Regions from separate parts of the Planotetraspora sp. GP83 genome, predicted to be linked through region 1. Evidence: riboswitches for the same ligand, from Rfam matches in the RefSeq annotation. Region 1 holds a riboswitch; each other region holds the start of a gene.
The links. A riboswitch is a leader RNA that binds a small molecule or an ion and turns the genes downstream of it on or off. The one in region 1 is predicted to bind cyclic di-AMP.
Positions count from the first base shown of each region.

Region 2: linked by a shared signal. The riboswitch ahead of ABH927_RS31810 (coiled-coil domain-containing protein) and the one ahead of ABH927_RS01340 (CHAP domain-containing protein) in region 1 are both predicted to bind cyclic di-AMP.
Region 3: linked by a shared signal. The riboswitch ahead of ABH927_RS06565 (C40 family peptidase) and the one ahead of ABH927_RS01340 (CHAP domain-containing protein) in region 1 are both predicted to bind cyclic di-AMP.
Region 4: linked by a shared signal. The riboswitch ahead of ABH927_RS29885 (glycoside hydrolase family 25 protein) and the one ahead of ABH927_RS01340 (CHAP domain-containing protein) in region 1 are both predicted to bind cyclic di-AMP.

Region 1 is NZ_JBGCBZ010000001.1:269,908-274,108, reverse strand. Features, by position in the region: gene ABH927_RS01350 (serine hydrolase domain-containing protein) at 1-32, shown strand, start outside; gene ABH927_RS01345 (alginate lyase family protein) at 42-1,235, opposite strand; cyclic di-AMP (ydaO/yuaA leader) riboswitch at 1,971-2,105, shown strand; gene ABH927_RS01340 (CHAP domain-containing protein) at 2,180-2,797, shown strand; gene ABH927_RS01335 (SRPBCC domain-containing protein) at 2,773-3,303, opposite strand; gene ABH927_RS01330 (helix-turn-helix transcriptional regulator) at 3,305-4,201, opposite strand, start outside.
Region 2 is NZ_JBGCBZ010000034.1:7,190-11,390, reverse strand. Features, by position in the region: gene ABH927_RS31820 (RIP metalloprotease) at 1-50, shown strand, start outside; gene ABH927_RS31815 (DinB family protein) at 99-608, opposite strand; gene ABH927_RS31810 (coiled-coil domain-containing protein) at 761-1,672, opposite strand; cyclic di-AMP (ydaO/yuaA leader) riboswitch at 1,710-1,846, opposite strand; gene galT (galactose-1-phosphate uridylyltransferase) at 1,918-2,976, opposite strand; gene ABH927_RS31800 (DeoR/GlpR family DNA-binding transcription regulator) at 2,973-3,779, opposite strand; gene ABH927_RS31795 (50S ribosomal protein bL37) at 3,938-4,015, shown strand; gene ABH927_RS31790 (TIGR03086 family metal-binding protein) at 4,067-4,201, opposite strand, start outside.
Region 3 is NZ_JBGCBZ010000003.1:376,716-380,916, forward strand. Features, by position in the region: gene ABH927_RS06555 (hypothetical protein) at 1-768, opposite strand, end outside; gene ABH927_RS06560 (NAD(P)H-binding protein) at 908-1,660, shown strand; gene ABH927_RS06565 (C40 family peptidase) at 1,748-2,239, opposite strand; cyclic di-AMP (ydaO/yuaA leader) riboswitch at 2,361-2,519, opposite strand; gene ABH927_RS06570 (NlpC/P60 family protein) at 2,829-3,773, opposite strand; gene ABH927_RS06575 (NYN domain-containing protein) at 3,934-4,201, opposite strand, start outside.
Region 4 is NZ_JBGCBZ010000028.1:70,962-75,162, reverse strand. Features, by position in the region: gene ABH927_RS29905 (hypothetical protein) at 1-132, opposite strand, end outside; gene ABH927_RS29900 (isopenicillin N synthase family dioxygenase) at 220-1,203, opposite strand; gene ABH927_RS29895 (winged helix-turn-helix transcriptional regulator) at 1,209-1,655, opposite strand; gene ABH927_RS29890 (hypothetical protein) at 1,760-1,918, shown strand; cyclic di-AMP (ydaO/yuaA leader) riboswitch at 2,057-2,203, shown strand; gene ABH927_RS29885 (glycoside hydrolase family 25 protein) at 2,216-2,947, shown strand; gene ABH927_RS29880 (DoxX family protein) at 3,031-3,903, opposite strand; gene ABH927_RS29875 (MFS transporter) at 3,997-4,201, opposite strand, start outside.

The DNA of each region.
Region 1 (4,201 bases):
CGGGCGGCGTCGACTCGGAGGGATGGCGGTAGCCCCGCTCGTCAGCTGGGGTTGCCGGCGTGGGTGAGGGTCTCCCAGGCCAGGAAGTAGTTCGCCCCGGCGGGCCGGTGCTTCTGCACGACCTGCAGGGTGCGCGGCATGCTGTAGCCGAGCCGGCCCGCCAGGGCGTTGTAGCCCACCTCGAACACCGGGCCGATGCCCGTGTTCAGCTTCCCTCCGCACAGCCACGAGGGGACGGCCGCGCCCAGCTCGTACTGCGAGTGGAAGCCCATGGCCAGCCTGAGCCGCTCCTTGCCCTCGGCGTACAGGTCGAGGCCCTGGATGCGGGCCGTCTCGGCGACGTGGATGGCCGCCTCGATGCCCCAGCCGGTGTGGCCGAAGTCGCGGCAGGTCTCCTGCGCCAGACCGTCGACGAAGGTCGTCTGACCCTCCCAGTAGTCGATGATCTCCGCTGACGTGTCGTACTTGCTGCCCGGCGCCTGCTTGGGCAGCGGCCCGTCCGACTTGAGGTAGATGTAGGCGGGCAGGCGGCCCCGCCACGTGGCGACCGCCTTGTCGAAGGCCGTCTTGTCGTCGAGGAACACGGCGATGCCGATCGCCGCGTCCGTCATGATGAGCTCCCAGTTGCCGTTCTTGTTCCGCGCGGCCGTGCCGCCGACCACTGGCAGGTAGACCGTGCGCAGCTTCGTCGCGAACCTCGCGGCGTTGGGCCAGCTCGAATACGTGTGCTTGATCAGCTCCGCGGCCCGGGAGAACGACGCCCCCGCCCAGCCGGTCTGCAGCGGCGCGTTCGAGTTCGTGTGGCTGGTGATCACGGCCGACCACGCGTCCATGATCTCGATCGCCTTCTTGGCGTATGCCGCGTTCCTGGTCAGGTACCACAGCAGGGCGTCGGTGTAGGCGGCCAGGGCGTCGCCCCGCTCGTCGGAGCAGCCGTAGTTGGGGTTGGAGCTCGGCCCGCACTCGACGACGGCCCGCGGCTTGGCCTTGTAGGACAGCGAGGCCAGCGGGCTGGCCTTGACCTGCGCGAACGCCGTCTTCCACGGCTCGGCCGTCAGCTTGGTGCGGACGAAGTCGAGTTGCGCCCTGCTGACCAGCACGCCCGGATGCGTGAACGCGGCCGGCGCCCTGAGGGCGTGTGCTCTAGGGGCGTGCGCCCTGGGGGCGGCCTGGGTGCCGGAGGCCGACGCGATGCCGGGCAGCAGAGTGAGGCCGGTGAGGACGGTCAAGGCCACGGCGGTCAAGGATCCACGTACCGATCGGGGCACGAGAGACAACTCCTTTTGGGGGAACCGTAAATGTCCCAATCCAAGCGATCTCTCGAAATGCCCGTCAACGGGGTGAGGAAGGTTTCCTTACCTTTAACGCGGACCTCAGGGCGCCTTAAGGCAGAGCCTCGCCGGAGGGGTGGTGTTCGCCGCCCCTCCAGGGGGGTCGCGCTGGCCTCTGGGGCCCATGTGAGGCCGATCGGAGTTCGCTGTCAGCGAAACGAGGCCCCTGGCCCGACGCCCCGGACGCGTCCCGATCCGGACCTTCCGGCGCTCGCTCGCGGCCGGTGATGTCGCCGTACGGCTCCCACTCGGCGCGGTGACCTGCGAGATCGCGCTCCGGTGATCGGCGGTGGGACGTCACCGCCGCCGAGCCACGCTGAATCGCCGCTCCGCGCGGGGATTGGAGGCGGCGCGGCCGTGTCTCGGGGTCCACGACCTGAGGCGCTTCCGCACGGCCTGCCGGGGCCGCCGGGCCGGGCGTCACCGGCGGGCGACGCCGTACGGCCCGGGCCCGCGAAAGGGGCCTCCCCACCCTCGATCACCAGCAGGTACACCGAGGACGTGACAAGTAAAACCTGACTTGTCCTTACTTGACCGGTTTCGGTCGGTCTATTACCTTTTAGGCAACTCGGGCATACCTGTCCAAATCTCTGGTCAAGGGTGCCAAGCCTCAGACCGACGCGGTCATCCAGCCGGATGGCCGCCCGGCCGCCGAGTCCGCGTCCGCGCGGAGCCGGGGACCCACCTCTCCTGGGGTGAATCGGCACGTAGTGCCGTAGGGCGTCTTCCAGCCCGAACCCGTCAGCTAACCCGGTAGGCGGCATGGAAGCAAGGGAGTAGACCCCACCATGCGAGCCCTCAACACCTGTATTCGTGCTGCCCTTGTCAGCGGCGCACTCGCTTCGGCGGTGCTGGCAGGAACCACGGCGGCCCACGCGGACGTCGCCGACACACCGCAAGTCACCGAAGTCGGCTACTCGAACGTCACCCCCCTCGCCCAGGCCGCCGCCGGACTGCCCAAGGTCAGCCCGTCCCAGCTGTTGAGCCTCGCTCAGAGCCAGGTCGGCATCAGGGAGAACAGCCTCGGCGGGGGCACCAAGTTCCAGGCCTGGTACATGTCCACCCCGCGTGCCCGGCAGACCCTCGCCCGCGACGGCGGCACCCTCGCCGGCTACGCCAACGCCGCCTGGTGCGACATGTTCGTCTCCTGGGTCGGCGACAGGCTCGGCATCACGCCCGTCCTGGGCTCCGACTCCTACACCGTGCAGCACGCCCGGTGGTTCGCCGCCAACAACCGGTGGGGCACCGCTCCCACGCCCGGCGCCGTGGTCTTCTTCGGCTGGAGCGGCGGCAAGTCCTTCGACGACATCGACCATGTCGGCTTCGTCGTCCGCGACAACGGTGACGGCACCATCCAGACCGTCGAGGGCAACACCGGCAACGGCGCCGTCGAGGTCCGGACCCGGTCCGCCGGCTCCGTCGTCGGATACGGCTACCCGTACTACACCGCGACCGACAAGGCCTGACCTCGCCTCATCTCCGCGGTACGGCCGGCGCCTGACGCATGGCCCCGCGGTACGGCCGGACCGTGACACACGCCTCTGCCCTCCCACCGAACCGCGCCCGGACGAACGGTTCCGGGCGCGCTTCGTTGGCGGTACGTGTCCCAGCCGGTCTTTATGGCCTCGTACTCGGTCTCCCAGTCGTCGCCGAGGACGCCGCTCTGCACCATCCGCAGCACGGTGCCGCCGCCTTCGCGTCCCTCGAGGAGATACTCGAACGCCATGAAATTCCCGTCGTCGGGCTCGGCGCCGCGGTGCGCGAGTCGTTTCCCGGGTTCCCAGGCGGTCACGGTGTTCTCCTGGCTCTGGCCGCCCAGGGTCAGCCGTACGATGCCGCCCTCGCCGGGCTCGACCACATTGCGTCCCATGAACCAGGAGTCGACTCCCGGGCCGGTGGCGGTCGCCTCCCACACCTGCCCAGGGGTGGCCTCCAGCTCGACTTCCTTGCGCAGTTCGAACGCGCGGCCCATCTCAAAACTCCTTCGTTCCGGTGGTGGCTGCGGCCTCAGGGCCACCATCATGCCCCGTTGAGGGCGCCGGACTCGCCTTCTCCGGCGCAGCGGGGGTGGCCTTCTCCGGCGCGGCCGCCGGGGTCGCGCGGGCGTAGCGAGCCGCCAGCGCGCGGATGTGCTCCACGAGCTCCGGGGGTTCGGTCACCTCGAAGTCGAGGTCGAGCAGGCCGAGATGGACGGCGAGCGTGTGCACGCTGTCCGCGCCCGTGACCAGGACGCAGGTCTGCCCGCCCAGCGCCTCGACGACGCCGACCGCGGGGTTGACGCGCCCGGACACGACCTCGGCGGGCGCGTGCACGACGACCCGCGCGTGATGACGCCAGGCCGCCGCCGAGACCCCGCGCGCGACGTACGCGGCGGTGCCGCCCTCCGGTGGTTCGCGGGGCGGGAAGCGCGGGCCGGTGGGCGTGCGCGGCTCCACGCGGTCCACCCGGAAGGTTCGCCAGTCCTGACGGTCGACGTCCCAGGCCACGAGATACCACCGGCGGCCCCAGGAGACGAGACGGTGCGGCTCTACCGTGCGGAGGCCGGCCGACCCGTCGTGGCCCCGGTAGTCGAACCGCAGCCGCTCCGAGTCCCGGCAGGCGGCCGCGAGCGCGGTGAGCACGGCCGCGTCCACTTTCGGGCCCGGACGGTCCGCCGGCACGGGCTCGGTGTAGGTCTGCAACGCGTTGACCCGATGCCGCAGCCGGGACGGCAGGACCTGTTCGAGCTTGGCGAGCGCCCGCACGGATGTCTCCTCGATGCCGGCGACGGTCCCCCCGGCGGCGGTCCGCAGCCCGACCGCCACGGCCACCGCCTCCTCGTCGTCGAGCAGGAGCGGCGGCATCGCGGCGCCCGCGCCCAGGCGGTAGCC
Region 2 (4,201 bases), on a different contig from region 1:
GCCTGCTCATCTACGCCGACCTCGTCAACCCGGTCCGCATCTCCGGCTGATCTCCGGCTGATCTCGGGTGAGGCGGGTTGGCGGCGGTCGCCGTACGGCTATTCGCCGGTGACGCCGTCGATGCGCTCGCGGAGGATGTCCGCGTGGCCGTTGTGCCGGGCGTACTCCTCGATCATGTGGACGAGGATCCAGCGGAGCGAGTAGCGCACGCCCTCGCGCTCCCGCTTGGCGAGCGTGTCGAGGTCGGGGCACGCGGCGGCGGCCGCCCGGGCGCCGTCCACCTCGGCCCGCCACGTCGCGAACGCCTCCTCGGCGGAGGCTGTGCCGACGTTGTCGAACTCGCCGTCCGGGTCGTCCTCGTTGAAGTAGATGAAGTCGAGGTCCTCGCCGTTCAAGCGCCTGCGGAACCAGCTGCGCTCCACGTCGGCCATGTGGCGGACCAGGCCCAGCAGCGACAGGGTGGAGGGCGGCGCGGAGCGCAGGCGGAGCTGCTCCTCGGTCAGGCCGGCGCACTTGACGGCGAGTGTCTCGCGGTGCCAGTCGAGCCACGAGGTGAGCATCTCCCGCTCGTCCGCGACCGGGGGCGGGTCGATCCGTGTGTCAGTCATTCACGGCATCCTGCCCGAACACCTGATCGATGTCACATTGTTTCTCATGTGATCACGCGGGTGTGCGGGCCGCGGGGGCGGGGCGCGCACACCCGCGTGATCGTGGGGTGGGACGGATGGCTTCGGAGACCGCCGGCTCTGGGAGATCGGGGTCAGTACATGGAGATGTGCACGTGGTCGTAGTGGTTGGCGGTGATCCCGCCCCGGTCGGACATGGGCCGCCAGCCAGGGCTGCCGAGATTGTAGATCCGCTGCTTCCAGATCACGTACATCACGCCGAGCTTGGGGCCGTTCTTGATGGCCCAGGCGGCGATGGTGTCGCCCAGTGCCTTCATGTCCGCGGACGGCATCATGCCGCCCGAGCTCATCATGAAGTCGCAGGCGCGGCCCAGCGGGTGCTCGCCGCTGCTCTCGCCGCGGTAGCAGCCGACCGTGTACTTCAGCGCGAAGTGCTTCTCGACCTCCGCCCGCATGAGCCGCATGCGGGGCGTGATGTTGTCGGCGCCGACGGGCAACTCGGGAGCCCAGGAGCCGTTGGCCAGCCGGTCCGGCGCGATCGGGATGAGCTGCGCGAGGTTGTCCTTGATCTGCCCGATGAGCTTCTCGGCGTCCTCGCGCTGCCCGGCGACCTTGTCCGACTGCGACTTGAGCTGCGTGGTCAGCGCCGCGGCGGCGTCGGCCGCCCGCTGGCGATCGGTGCGGACCTGGGCGAACCGGCTCACCGCCGCGGCCTGCTCCGCCTGTAGTTGGTCCACCACCGCCGACGCCGCCGGGTCGGGCGGCGCCATGAACGCGGTGCTCGTCTGGTAGCGGAGCCCGGCGATCTGCGCCACCTGCCGCTGCGCGGTGGCGTAGTCGGCCTGGGCTGTTGCGAGCCGATCGCGGGCGGTCTTCTCCGTTTGCCGGGCCTTCGCCAGCTCGACCCGGGTGGCGTTGTAGTCGGCGATCAGACCGTTGACCTGCTTCTCCAGTGCCGCGAGCTGCTTCTTGAGCCGGCCCTCGCTGGGCTTGGGGGCGGCGTTGCCGGCGGAAGCCGTACCGAGAACGAGCAGGACGGCCGTCACCGCAGCGGCGACCAGGGGGAATGCGCGGGGCAGAGCCCACTCCTCTCCATCTGCCGGCCGGGTTAGCTGACGGGTTCGGGCTGGAGGAGCCCGGGCACACGCGTGCCTTCACCCCGGGATCTAATGGGTCCCCGGCTCCCGGGCGAGGCGCCCGGGATTAGGCGCACCGGCTGTGTCAGCCGGTGCAAGGGATAGTAGTGGTAAAGAATGGGCTCTAGCCAGTCCAAGTCGCAATCAATCAGAGATCAACTCGTTACCGATTCCCGGAGCATCCGGGCCGCCTCCTCCGGGAGCACGTCGTTGACGAAGGCGCCCATCGCCGACTCCGAACCCGCCAGATACTTCAGCTTGTTCGCGGCCCGCCGGATGCTGAAGAGCTGAAGGTGGAGATAGGCCAGGTCGCGCCCGTGGGAGACCGGCGCCTGGTGCCAGGCCGCGACGTACGGCATGGCGACCCCGAACAGCCCGTCCAGGCGGCGCAGCACGTCCGTGTAGAGCGGCCCGAAGGCGGAGCGCTCCTCGGCGGACAGCCCGGGGATGTCCGGAACCCGCCGGTGCGGGTAGAGGTGGACCTCGAACGGGTAGCGGGCGGCGGCCGGGACGAACGCGGTCCAGTGCTCGTTGGAGGCCACCACGCGCGGCCCCTTCCGCTCGGCGGCCAGGACGTCGGCGAACAGGTTGCCCCCCTGGTGCCGGGCGGCGGCCTCGAGCATCTGCCGCGTCCGGGGCGTGACATAGGGGTAGGCGTAGATCTGGCCGTGAGGGTGGGGGAGCGTGATGCCGATCTCGGCCCCGCGGTTCTCGAAGCAGAAGACCTGCTCCACACCGGGCAGCGCCGACAGCTCCGACGTGCGGTCGGCCCAGGCCTCCATGACGAGCTCGACCTGGTCGTCGCTCAGCGAGCTGAAGGAGGCGTCGTGGACCGGGGTGAAGCAGACGACCTCGCAGCGCCCGATCCCCGGCCGCACCTGGCTGAGACCGCCGACCTCCTCGTACTCCCCGATGTTGAAGCTGAACGACGGGAAGCGGTTCTCGAACACCGCGACGTCGTACAAGGAAGGGATCTCCGAGCCGGGGTGGGCCGGGCACAGCGGGCACTCGTCGGCCGACGGGAGGTGGGTCCGGGTCTGCCGGTGCCTCGCGACGGCCACCCACTCGTCCATCAGCGGGTCGTAGCGCAGCTCGGACGCCAGCGGCCGGGGAGGCAGGTCACGCGTGTCGATCGCGCTGTGGTCGGCGTCGTCCCTCCGATCGAAGTAGAGCAGCTCCCGGCCATCGGCGAGATGAGTGATCGTGCGCTTCACAGTGCCGCTGCCTCCAGCTCGGCGTGCGTGGACGGTTCCGCGAGCAGGAGCGTTCCCACGTGATCGGACAGCTCCGCCCGGGCCTCCTCGGAGAGGCCGGTGTCGCTGACCAGCACGTGGGCCTGCTCCAGGTCGGCGATGGTGCTGATGCCGACCGTGCCCCACTTGGTGTGGTCGGCCAGCACGACGAGCTGCTGCGCGGCGGCGACGAGCTCGCGGTTGGTCTCCGCTTCGAGCAGGTTCGGCGTGGTGAAGCCCGCCCTGGAGCTCATCCCGTGGACGCCCAGCATCAGCGTGTCGACGTTCAGGGAGCGGACGGCGGCGACGGCCACCGGGCCGACCAGCGCGTCCGACGGCGTGCGGACGCCGCCGATCAGCACAACGGTCTGGTCGGACCTGGCCGCCCGGTGGAAGACGTCGGCCACCTGCACCGAGTTGGTGATGACGGTCAGCTCCGGCACGTCCACGAGGTGGTGGGCGAGGGTCCAGGTCGTGGTGCCGGCCGAGAGCGCCACCGCGGTGCCGGGCCGTACGAGCTCGGCGGCTCTCCGGGCGATGGCCTCCTTCTCGGGCTGTTGCCGCATCGACTTGGCGGCGAAGCCGGGCTCCTCCGTGGAGCCCGTGCCGGCGGCGGTGGCCCCGCCGTGGACCTTCTCCACCAGCCCCCGGTCGGCCAGCACCTCCAGATCCCGCCGTATCGTCATGTCGGAGACCCCGAGATCGCGCACGAGCTCGGCGACGCGCACGCCGCCCGTCCTGCGGACCCGCTCCAAGATCGCCTGCTGCCTTTGCTGGGCCAGCATCACCGCTCCTATCAACAGATTCAAACAAATTATGCCACCTTGCCAACGGTGAAATGTTGAATCTTGGTGACGGGAGATGCACGGAAGGCCTAGGCAACCCGTTAGCCCTGGAGGACAGTGGAAAGCGGAGCCGTACGACGGCGGAAAGGCGGTCGGCGATGGGGAAGCGGGCACGCAAGTCCAAGGCACGCAAGAAGAAGAAGGCGAACCACGGCAAGCGGCCCACTGGGCGCTAGCCTTCCGGCGGGCCTGCGGAGGCCTGCGCGCTAGCCTTCCGGTGGGCCTGTCTACCAGTTCCTTCTGCCCCAGGCGGCGAGCAGCCGGGTCTGCGCGTCGGCGTCGGCCGGCACGTCCCGGTGGTCCCCGATCACTCCCGCCTGGCGGTAGCCCTCCTGCGCCTCGGCGAACCACTCGGCGCACGC
Region 3 (4,201 bases), on a different contig from region 1:
GGTGTCTTGGTAGCGCAGGGTGTCTTGGTAGCGCAGGGCGGCGCGGTAGAGCTCCACCAGCTTCCGCTCGCCGAAGCGCCCGGCGATGTACCGGCAGGCCAGCCACGCCTCCTCGTACGCCTGTGCCAGCCGTGCCGACCCGGCCCGGAAATCCGCGCGCTCCGGCAGCTCGCGCGGCGCGGAGCCGGCCCGCACCTCGGCGGCGAGCTCGGCGGCGACGGTCCGCGCCGGAAGCCCGCTGCCGAGGTAGCCCACGTAGTCGGCGAAGCCCTCCACGAGCCACGCGGGCAAGTCGCCGGTGAGCGCCGCTCCGGTGGCGACGTGGACCAGCTCGTGGGTGAGCACGACCTGGCGGCCGGTCCGGGTCAGCCGGGCGAACCCGTCCGGCTCGATGATGACCCGGCCCACCCCGGCGAGCGCCGCCAGGCCCTCCACTCGCGCGGGCGCGGCCAGCGCCGCCGCCTGCTCCGCCGTCCCGGGCACGAGGACCACCGCGTCCACCGGGCCCCAGACCCGGGCGACCGTACGGCTCGCGCGGTCGGCCAGCACGGACAGATCGGCGACCAGGCGACGGGGTCCTCCCACGACGATCGTGTGCTCTCCCCTGGCGACGGACGCCTGGGCCCACATCCCGGGGTGCTCCCGGATGATCGCCCGCGCCTCCGGCAGCAGCCGATCGGGCGGCCCGGCCCCGGTGAGCGCGCACAGCAGCCCGCACAACAACCCGCACAGCGGCGCAGCCGCCGCCCCCCGGCCGAGAGCACGCATGCCGAGCATCGTATTGACATCCGCCTCCGCCGGAAGGCGGGGCTCGGGTCGCGCGTCACCGCTCGGCTCCCGGCGGAAAATCAGTGGCGGCGGCCGTTCCGCCGGGAGTTGACTAGGAGCGATCTTCAAAGGAGCCTTAATGATCGTTATCTCGGCCGCGTCCGGCGCGCTCGGCCGCCTGGTCGTCGACCGCCTGCGCACCAGGGGCGACGTGGTCGCCGCCGTCCGCGACCCCGCCCGCGCCCCCGAAGGAGTCCAGGTGAGGCGGGGCGACTACGACGACCCGGCGAGCCTGCGGGAGGCGTTCGACGGGGCCGCCCGGCTCCTGCTCATCTCCTCCCCGGAGCTCGACCCGGCGCGCAGGATCTCCCAGCACCTGGCCGCCGTCGCCGCCGCCAAGGACGTACGGGTCGGGGCCATCGCCTACACCAGCTTCCTGGGCGCCGACACCACTCCGACGGGCGTCACCGAGGCCCACCACGCCACTGAGAAGGCCATCCTCGACAGCGGCCTGCCGTACACGATGCTGCGCCACCCTTACTACAGCGAGGCGTTCCTCCCGCGTGTCTCCGGCGGAGAGCTGACCAGCAGCACCGGCGGGCGGGGGCTCAACACCGCCTTCCGCTCCGACCTGGCCGAGGCCGCCGCCAACGTGCTGACCGGCGACGGGCACCTGGGCCGCGCCTACGACTTCACCGGACCGCTGTGGAGCTACCCGGAGCTTGCCCGCACGCTCGGCCTGACCTACCGGGAGGTGCCGGACGCCGGGCCGGGGCCGATGAGCTGGCTCAACACGCAGGTTCGCATGGGAGCGCTGGAACGTCAGAGCGACGACCTGGAGCGGGTGCTCGGCAGGCCCGCCGAGCACGTCGCCGACCGCCTGCGGAGGTAGGAACGACGAAAGAGGCCGCCCCACGATCAACGATCGTGGGGCGGCCCTTTCACAGCCCGGCGTCCCCGAGGGGGAAACCGGTCTCCGTCAGGTGCCGGGGCGAACGGCTCCGGCGAAGGTGCGCCTGCGGTAGGAGTCCAGCCTGTCGATCCGTACCCGCGCGCCGGTGTGCGGCGAGTGGATCATCTTGCCGTGCCCCACGTAGATGCCGACGTGGCCACCGCCGCTTGTGAAGATGAGGTCACCAGGCTTGAGGTGGCCCCAGGAGATCTTCTTCCGGACGGCGCTCCGCATGGACCATGTCGTACGGGGCAGCCTGACGCCGGCCTTGCGCCAGGCGAACTGGACGAGGCCCGAGCAGTCGAACGCCCGCGGGCCGGTGGCTCCCCACCGGTACGGGTCGCCGATGTGCCTTTTGGCGGCCCTGACGGCCCGCCGAGCCCTGGCCTGCTGGCGTGCGGCCTTGCTCAGCTTCATCTTCTTCTTGGACCTCTTGGCCGACGCCTTCTTCGACGTCGACCGGGTGGAGACGGTCTTCGCGGACGTCGCCGTGGCCACCTTGGTGACCGTGACTGCCACCGTGTCGGCCGACGCGGGAGGTACGGAGATGGCTCCGACTGAAGCGGTCAGCGCGACGCCCCCCAGGGAGAGGCGGGCAATACGGGACAGACGTGCGGGGGTGGTAGACAGGATCTCTCCTATGGTCTTCCGCTTGCGCCTACCGGGTTAGCTGACGGATTCGGGCGGGGAAGTCGCCCTACGGCGCTGTGAGCGCCGATTCACCCCGGACCTTCATGGAAGGTCGAATGGTTCCCCGGCTCCGTGCCTCCTGACTGCACGGACTCGGCAAGGTCACCGCCGCCACAGAGATCCCTCGGGGGGATGGCTGTTGACGACGACGGCGACACGTGGATTTTTCGGTGGGAAATCGGCCGGGTGGCCGAACTTCCGACGGGCATGGCGTGCTCGCCGCGGGCCAGAAGCTACCTAGCGATTCCCGCTTCAGGCAAAGCGCGGACCATGAATGAAGATCGAATGAGGTCGGAGGTAAAGAGAAAACCGCAGCATACCCATACGGAATTTCCCAAAATGTGATGCTGCTCACAATTCGCGCAACACAACCTGAAGGCCGTCACATTAGTCACATGAGTCACGGCAGTTAATGATCTTAGGGGCGGACGGCGCCCACGGCGTTGTACTCGGAGAGTGTGACAATCTTCACTACGTCCCCCGTCTGAGGGGCGTGGACGACCTTGCCGTCACCCGCGTACAGGCCCACGTGTCCGTAACCGGCGTGCCAGAGCAGATCACCGGGCTGCAGTTCGTCGAGCGACACCCGGCGGCTCGCGCCCCACGCCCACTGCTCATAGCTCGTCCGGGGCAGGCTGACTCCGCCCGCGTTCCAGGAAGCCTGGACGAGCCCCGAGCAGTCCCACGAGCCCGGACCGGTCCCGCCGTACCGGTACGGCTTGCCGACCTGCTTGTAGGCGAACTCCAGAGCCGCCCGCGCGTTGCCCGACGCCGGGCCGTTGTAGACGACGCCGGGGCTGTTCGGATTGCCGGCGTTGAAGACCCCGAGATCGCGCAGCAGCCGCGTCTGCTGCTTGACGAGCTTCTCGACCTGGTCCTTCTGCTCCGCCAGGTCGGCCTTGACCTTCGCGGCCTGGTCGAACACCGTCTTCTTCTGGTCCCGCCGCTGCTTGAGGCCCTTGATGGCGTTCTCGTACTCCTGGAGCTGCGTCGTCCGCGCCAGGGAGACCTGGTCGAGCGCGGCGAGGCCGCTGAGCGTCGTCTCCGGGGTCGTGCTGTAGAACACGCCGCCCCACGACCCGAAGTCGCCGGTCTGGTAGCTGTTCACGGCGATCGAGACGAGGCCCTCCCGGAGCGCTTCGACCTTGCCGTACCGCTGCTTGTAGTCGTCGTTGAGCGCGCCGTACTGCTTCTTGGCCTTCTTCCACTTCTCGTTGGCCGCGTTGTAGCGGTCGACGAGCTGGTCGGCCTGGGTGTTCAGCTTGTGCAGCTTGGCCTTGACCTGTGCGACTGTGGGCTTGGGATCGGCCTGCGCGCCCGCGATCGGCAGCAACAGAAACGCGGTGGCCAGTCCAGCGGCCACCGGTACACGCCCTCGCACTCAGGCCCCCTGGGAATAGTCCGAAACCCGCGGCGCGACTCTACTCAGGCGATCATGAAGCTTCAACCTATTCGCAGGTATTCACGGCATTCATGACTGAGCGCAAGGGGTACGGGCCGTACCGTAATCAGTCGTACCGTAATCAGCTGCGGCCGAGGCGGCGGAGCAGCAGCGTCGAGGGGACCGGCCGGGCGCCCATCCTCCGCACGGACTCGGCGACCTCCCGATCGGAGGACACGACGGCGATCTGCCTCCCCGCGGGCTCGGCGCGCACCAGTTGCCGGATCAGGTCGTCGGCGATCTCCCCCGGCGCGCTGAACATCACCCGGACCCCGCGCGGCGCCGACACCTGGACCGGCCCGTTCAGCTCGGCGCCGTCGAAGACGCAGGTCACCTCCACCCGGGCCTGT
Region 4 (4,201 bases), on a different contig from region 1:
CGACCACATCCCCAGTGGGAAGCTCGCCGCCACGACCAGCGCCGCGAGCAGCCGCGCCGGTGCGTGCCCGAGCGCGAAGACACGCCGGAACCACACGTCGCCGAGCAGGAACAGCGCCACTCCGCCCGCCATCGCGACCGCGGGGCCGAAGCCGAGATGTCGTGGGCGATGGCCTCCTTTTGATTACACGTTTGCGCCTGTTGGATACAGCACAGCCAGTTAGTCGATGACCTCGGCCCGCAGTTGGGGGAAGACTTTCGACACCTTCCCGAGGAGGTAGTCGCCGTACGTCCCGGTGAAGGCGCGGAGGTCCTGGCCGTCCCAGCGCGGGCGCCCGCCGTCGCGTTGGGGGCGGGACGGCAGCGGCGGCACCTCGCAGTCCCAGCCGGGGTCGAAGAAGAACGGGAACGACAGCCGGTCCCGGCCGCTCAGGTTGCGCACGCGGTGCGGCGTCGACCGGTAGTGGCCGCCGGTCAGCCGGTCGAGCATGTCGCCGATGTTGCAGACGAACGTGCCGGGGATGGGCGGAGCCTCCATCCAGCCCCGTGAGGTGTGGACCTGGAGCCCGCCGTTGTGGTCCTGGAGGAGCAGGGTCAGCAGGCCGTAGTCGGTGTGCTCGCCGACCCCCCAGTCCATCGAGTCCGGCGGCGAGGGCGGGTAGTGAAATATCCGGAAAAGGATGGTCGGCGCGGCGGTGTAGCCGGAGGCGAAGTAATCCTCCTCCAGCCCGAGGCTCAGCGCGATCCCGCGCATGACGCTCTGCGCGACCCCGGTGAGCGCGTCGAGATAGGCGAGTACGGCGGGGCGCAACTCCGGCACCTGGACCGGGAACAGATTGGGCCCGTGCAGCGGCCTCGGGTCGTCGGCCGCGCCTTCCACACCGAAGTAGATCCCTTCCTTCAGGTCGGGACGACCGGAGGTGAGCTCCCCGCCCACGGGGAAGAAGCCGCGCCAGGCCCGGCCGCCCCGGTCCATGGAGATCTCCAACTTGCGCTGCGGCGGGAGCCGGAAGAACCGCCGCGCGGCGCCGTCCAGCCGGGTGATCAGCTCGGCGGACACCCCATGGCCGCTGACGTAGAAGAACCCGCTGTCCCGGCAGGCCGCCTCGATCTCGCGGGCGACAGCCGTACGCTCGCCGGGAGAGTCGGGGCCGGTGAGCGGGCTCACATCGATGACCGGCAGCGGTCCGGAAGCGCTCGACATGATCGTTACCCCAGCACGCCCGCGCGGGGCCCGGCCATGGACGAGGACACGGAGGACATGGACACGGAGGACATGGAGGACGCGGAGGCCATGGCGTCGGCCCGCTCGCGCGCCTCCAGGACCTCCTCGACGTGGGTTTCGGCCCACTTCTTCACCGCGGCGATGGGTTCCAGGAGCGAACGGCCCAGCTCGGTGAGCCGGTATTCGACGCGGGGCGGCACCACGGGGAAGACCTCGCGGCTGACGAGCCCGTCTCTCTCAAGCGCTCGAAGCGTCTGCGTCAAGACCTTGGGAGTCGCTCCGCCGACCCGTGCGCGGAGCTGGGAGAACCGCAGAACCTCGCGGCTCAGCGCCACGATGATCAACAGAGTCCATCTGTCGCCGATCCTGTTGAGGATCACACGGGAGGGACAGTCCACGCTCAGAACGTCATATTCGCAGCCGGTATCCATTCGGGAAATATAGCATGTTTAAGTACTCAATACCTGCTGGATACCGTCCAGGTTGACGCGCCACAGGGGTGCGGTGAGAAAGTCGCAGCGGCACGCGGCGCCTGGTGCGGGCTCTCGATCAGGTGCCGTTCATGCCGGCGGGAGGGGTGACCGTGGGGGGCGCGCTCACCCGGGCCGACGCCGCCGCCCTGGCCGGGCCTCCTGCGCGCCCTCACCTGAAGGCCCCCATCGCGGAGCCGTGGCTGACAGGCGCCGTTGACTGACCGTTTTGTACTCTTTACATCCTAGTTGCGTTATGTGTACCTTTAGTCCCCACGGCACGGACGGCGTTGACCCCCGCGTTGTTCCGTTGCCGGTCAGTTGCCCGGACCGTGCGTCTCAGGTGGGATCCGTCCCGACCGGAGCGCCGGCCGCCGAATCCGCACCTCGCGGAGCCGGGGACCCACCTTTCCGGGGTGAATCGGAGCGTCGGCCCCCCAGCCGCGCCCGTAGGGCACTTCCACGCCCGAACCCGTCAGCTAACCCGGTAGGCGGTATGGAAGCAAGGAGCCAACCCCTACATGCCCCACCAGCGACTCTCCTCGACCTCTCCCTCTCCCAAGCGCCGGCTGAGCCTCCCCGGCAGGCGTCTGCGGTCCGCCATCGCCGGTGTGACCCTGGCTCTGTCGGCCGCCGTCTCGACCGGCCTTCTGACGGGCCCGGCGCACGCCGACGGGTTCACCTACGGCGAAGACGTCTCCGGCTACGAGTCCGACTGGGACTGGAGTGCCAGCCCGGCGAAGTTCGGCATCATCAAGGCCACCGAGGGCCTGACCTTCGACGACTCCTCCTTCGCCCGGCACTGGGACGAGATCGCCAAGAAGGGCATCGTGCGCGGCGCCTACCACTACGGCCACCCGGGCAACGATCCCGTCGCCGAGGCCGATCACTTCCTCTCCGTGGTGAACGCGCAGCCCGCCAAGCCCGGGGACCTGCTGGTGCTGGACCTGGAGACCGCCGACGACCAGTCCGTCGCCCAGGTCAACGCGTGGGCCAAGACCTGGCTGGAGTACGTGAAGGCCAAGACCGGCGTCACACCCTTGTTCTACAGCGGCTGGAACTTCGCCGAAACCTACGGCTACGGCCTGGCCGACTATCCGTTGTGGGTGGCCAACTACAGCGAGGCCATGGGCGCCGTCACGCCGCCCGCCGACTGGAAGTCCTGGACGATCCACCAGTACACCGACGCCCCCGTCGACCAGAACGTCTCCTCGTTGACTCCCGACCAGTTGCGCGCCCTCGGCCGCCGCTGAGCCGAACCGGCTGCCGGCCGTCCCTGCGGGCGCGTGGAGTGGCCGGCTTTCGCTCCCGCAGGCGCCAGGGATGGTTCCAGGGTTCAGTCGGGCTCGGCGGGCGTGCGCCTTCCTGCGACCAGGGTGTCGCCCGGTTCCGCGGTGCGTGAGGGAGCCTCGCTGCGGCTCTCCGCCGGGCTCTCCGTCGTCTCGTCCCGCTTGGTACGGCGGAGCCGCCCCTTGGGGACCGTGTTCGAGGCCGTGTTCGAGGCCGTGTTCCCGGCCGTGTTCGAGGCCGTGCCGTCCTTGTCGCCGGATGACGCCGAGGCCGAGGCCGAGGCTGAGGATGAGGACGAGGCCGGGAAGGTGACGGGCCCCTTCGCGCCGGCGCCCTTCCGGGTGGCCGGCTCGACCGGCGATCCCTTCGGCTTCCCGGCCGACCCCGGCTCGGCCCGGTCCGTGAGCTCCGTCGCGTGCCGGTCGGCCGGGGCCGGCGTCCTCGGCTCGCGCAGGGCGGCGATCACGGCGTCGGCCTCCGCCTCCGCCGCGAAGTCCTCGGCCGCCTCGGCCTCGCGCCGCTTGATGACGACCATGTGATCGACCGAGATGCGGCCGGCCCCTCCGACGGCCAGCAGCACGGACGCGGCGCCGAGCGCCACGATGAGCTCGATGTCGCCTCCAGTGAGCGGCAGCCCGGTGTCCCCCGCGGTCAGGATGAAGACGGCGACGGCCTCGGCGAAGAGCAGCAGGCCGACGGCTGGTACGGCGAGGCCCGCGATGAGCAGCGTCCCTCCGATCAGCTCGATCAGCATGGCGGCGGCCGCCCAGAAGCCGGGCAGGGGGGCGCCGAGCTTGGCGAACTCCGTGCCCGTGGCGGTGAGGCCGGCTTCGAGCTTGTGCCAGCCGTTGGCGAAGAAGATCCCGCCGACGCCCATCCGGGCGGCCAGCGAGGCTAAATCGTGGAGGGTTCTCTTCACGGCACTCATTCTGGGGGGCTGGGGGTGGCTTGCCCAGACAATCTCCCCATAACCGGCGGTCTCATGCATGCCCCCGCCACGACATGGCCGGGGTCAGGCCGAGACGGGCCTGCGCTCCTCGGCGGGCGCAAGTGGGGGTGAGGGCCGGGGCCCGGTTGCGGGCGCGGGTGCCCTCCCGGGTGAGGAGGAGCGGGGGACCAGCACGGCCACGGCCAGCGCCGTCACTGAGAGCAGCGCGAGGCTCACCACGACCGTGCTGTGCAGGGCCGTGACGAAGGCCACGCGGGCCGCGTCGAGC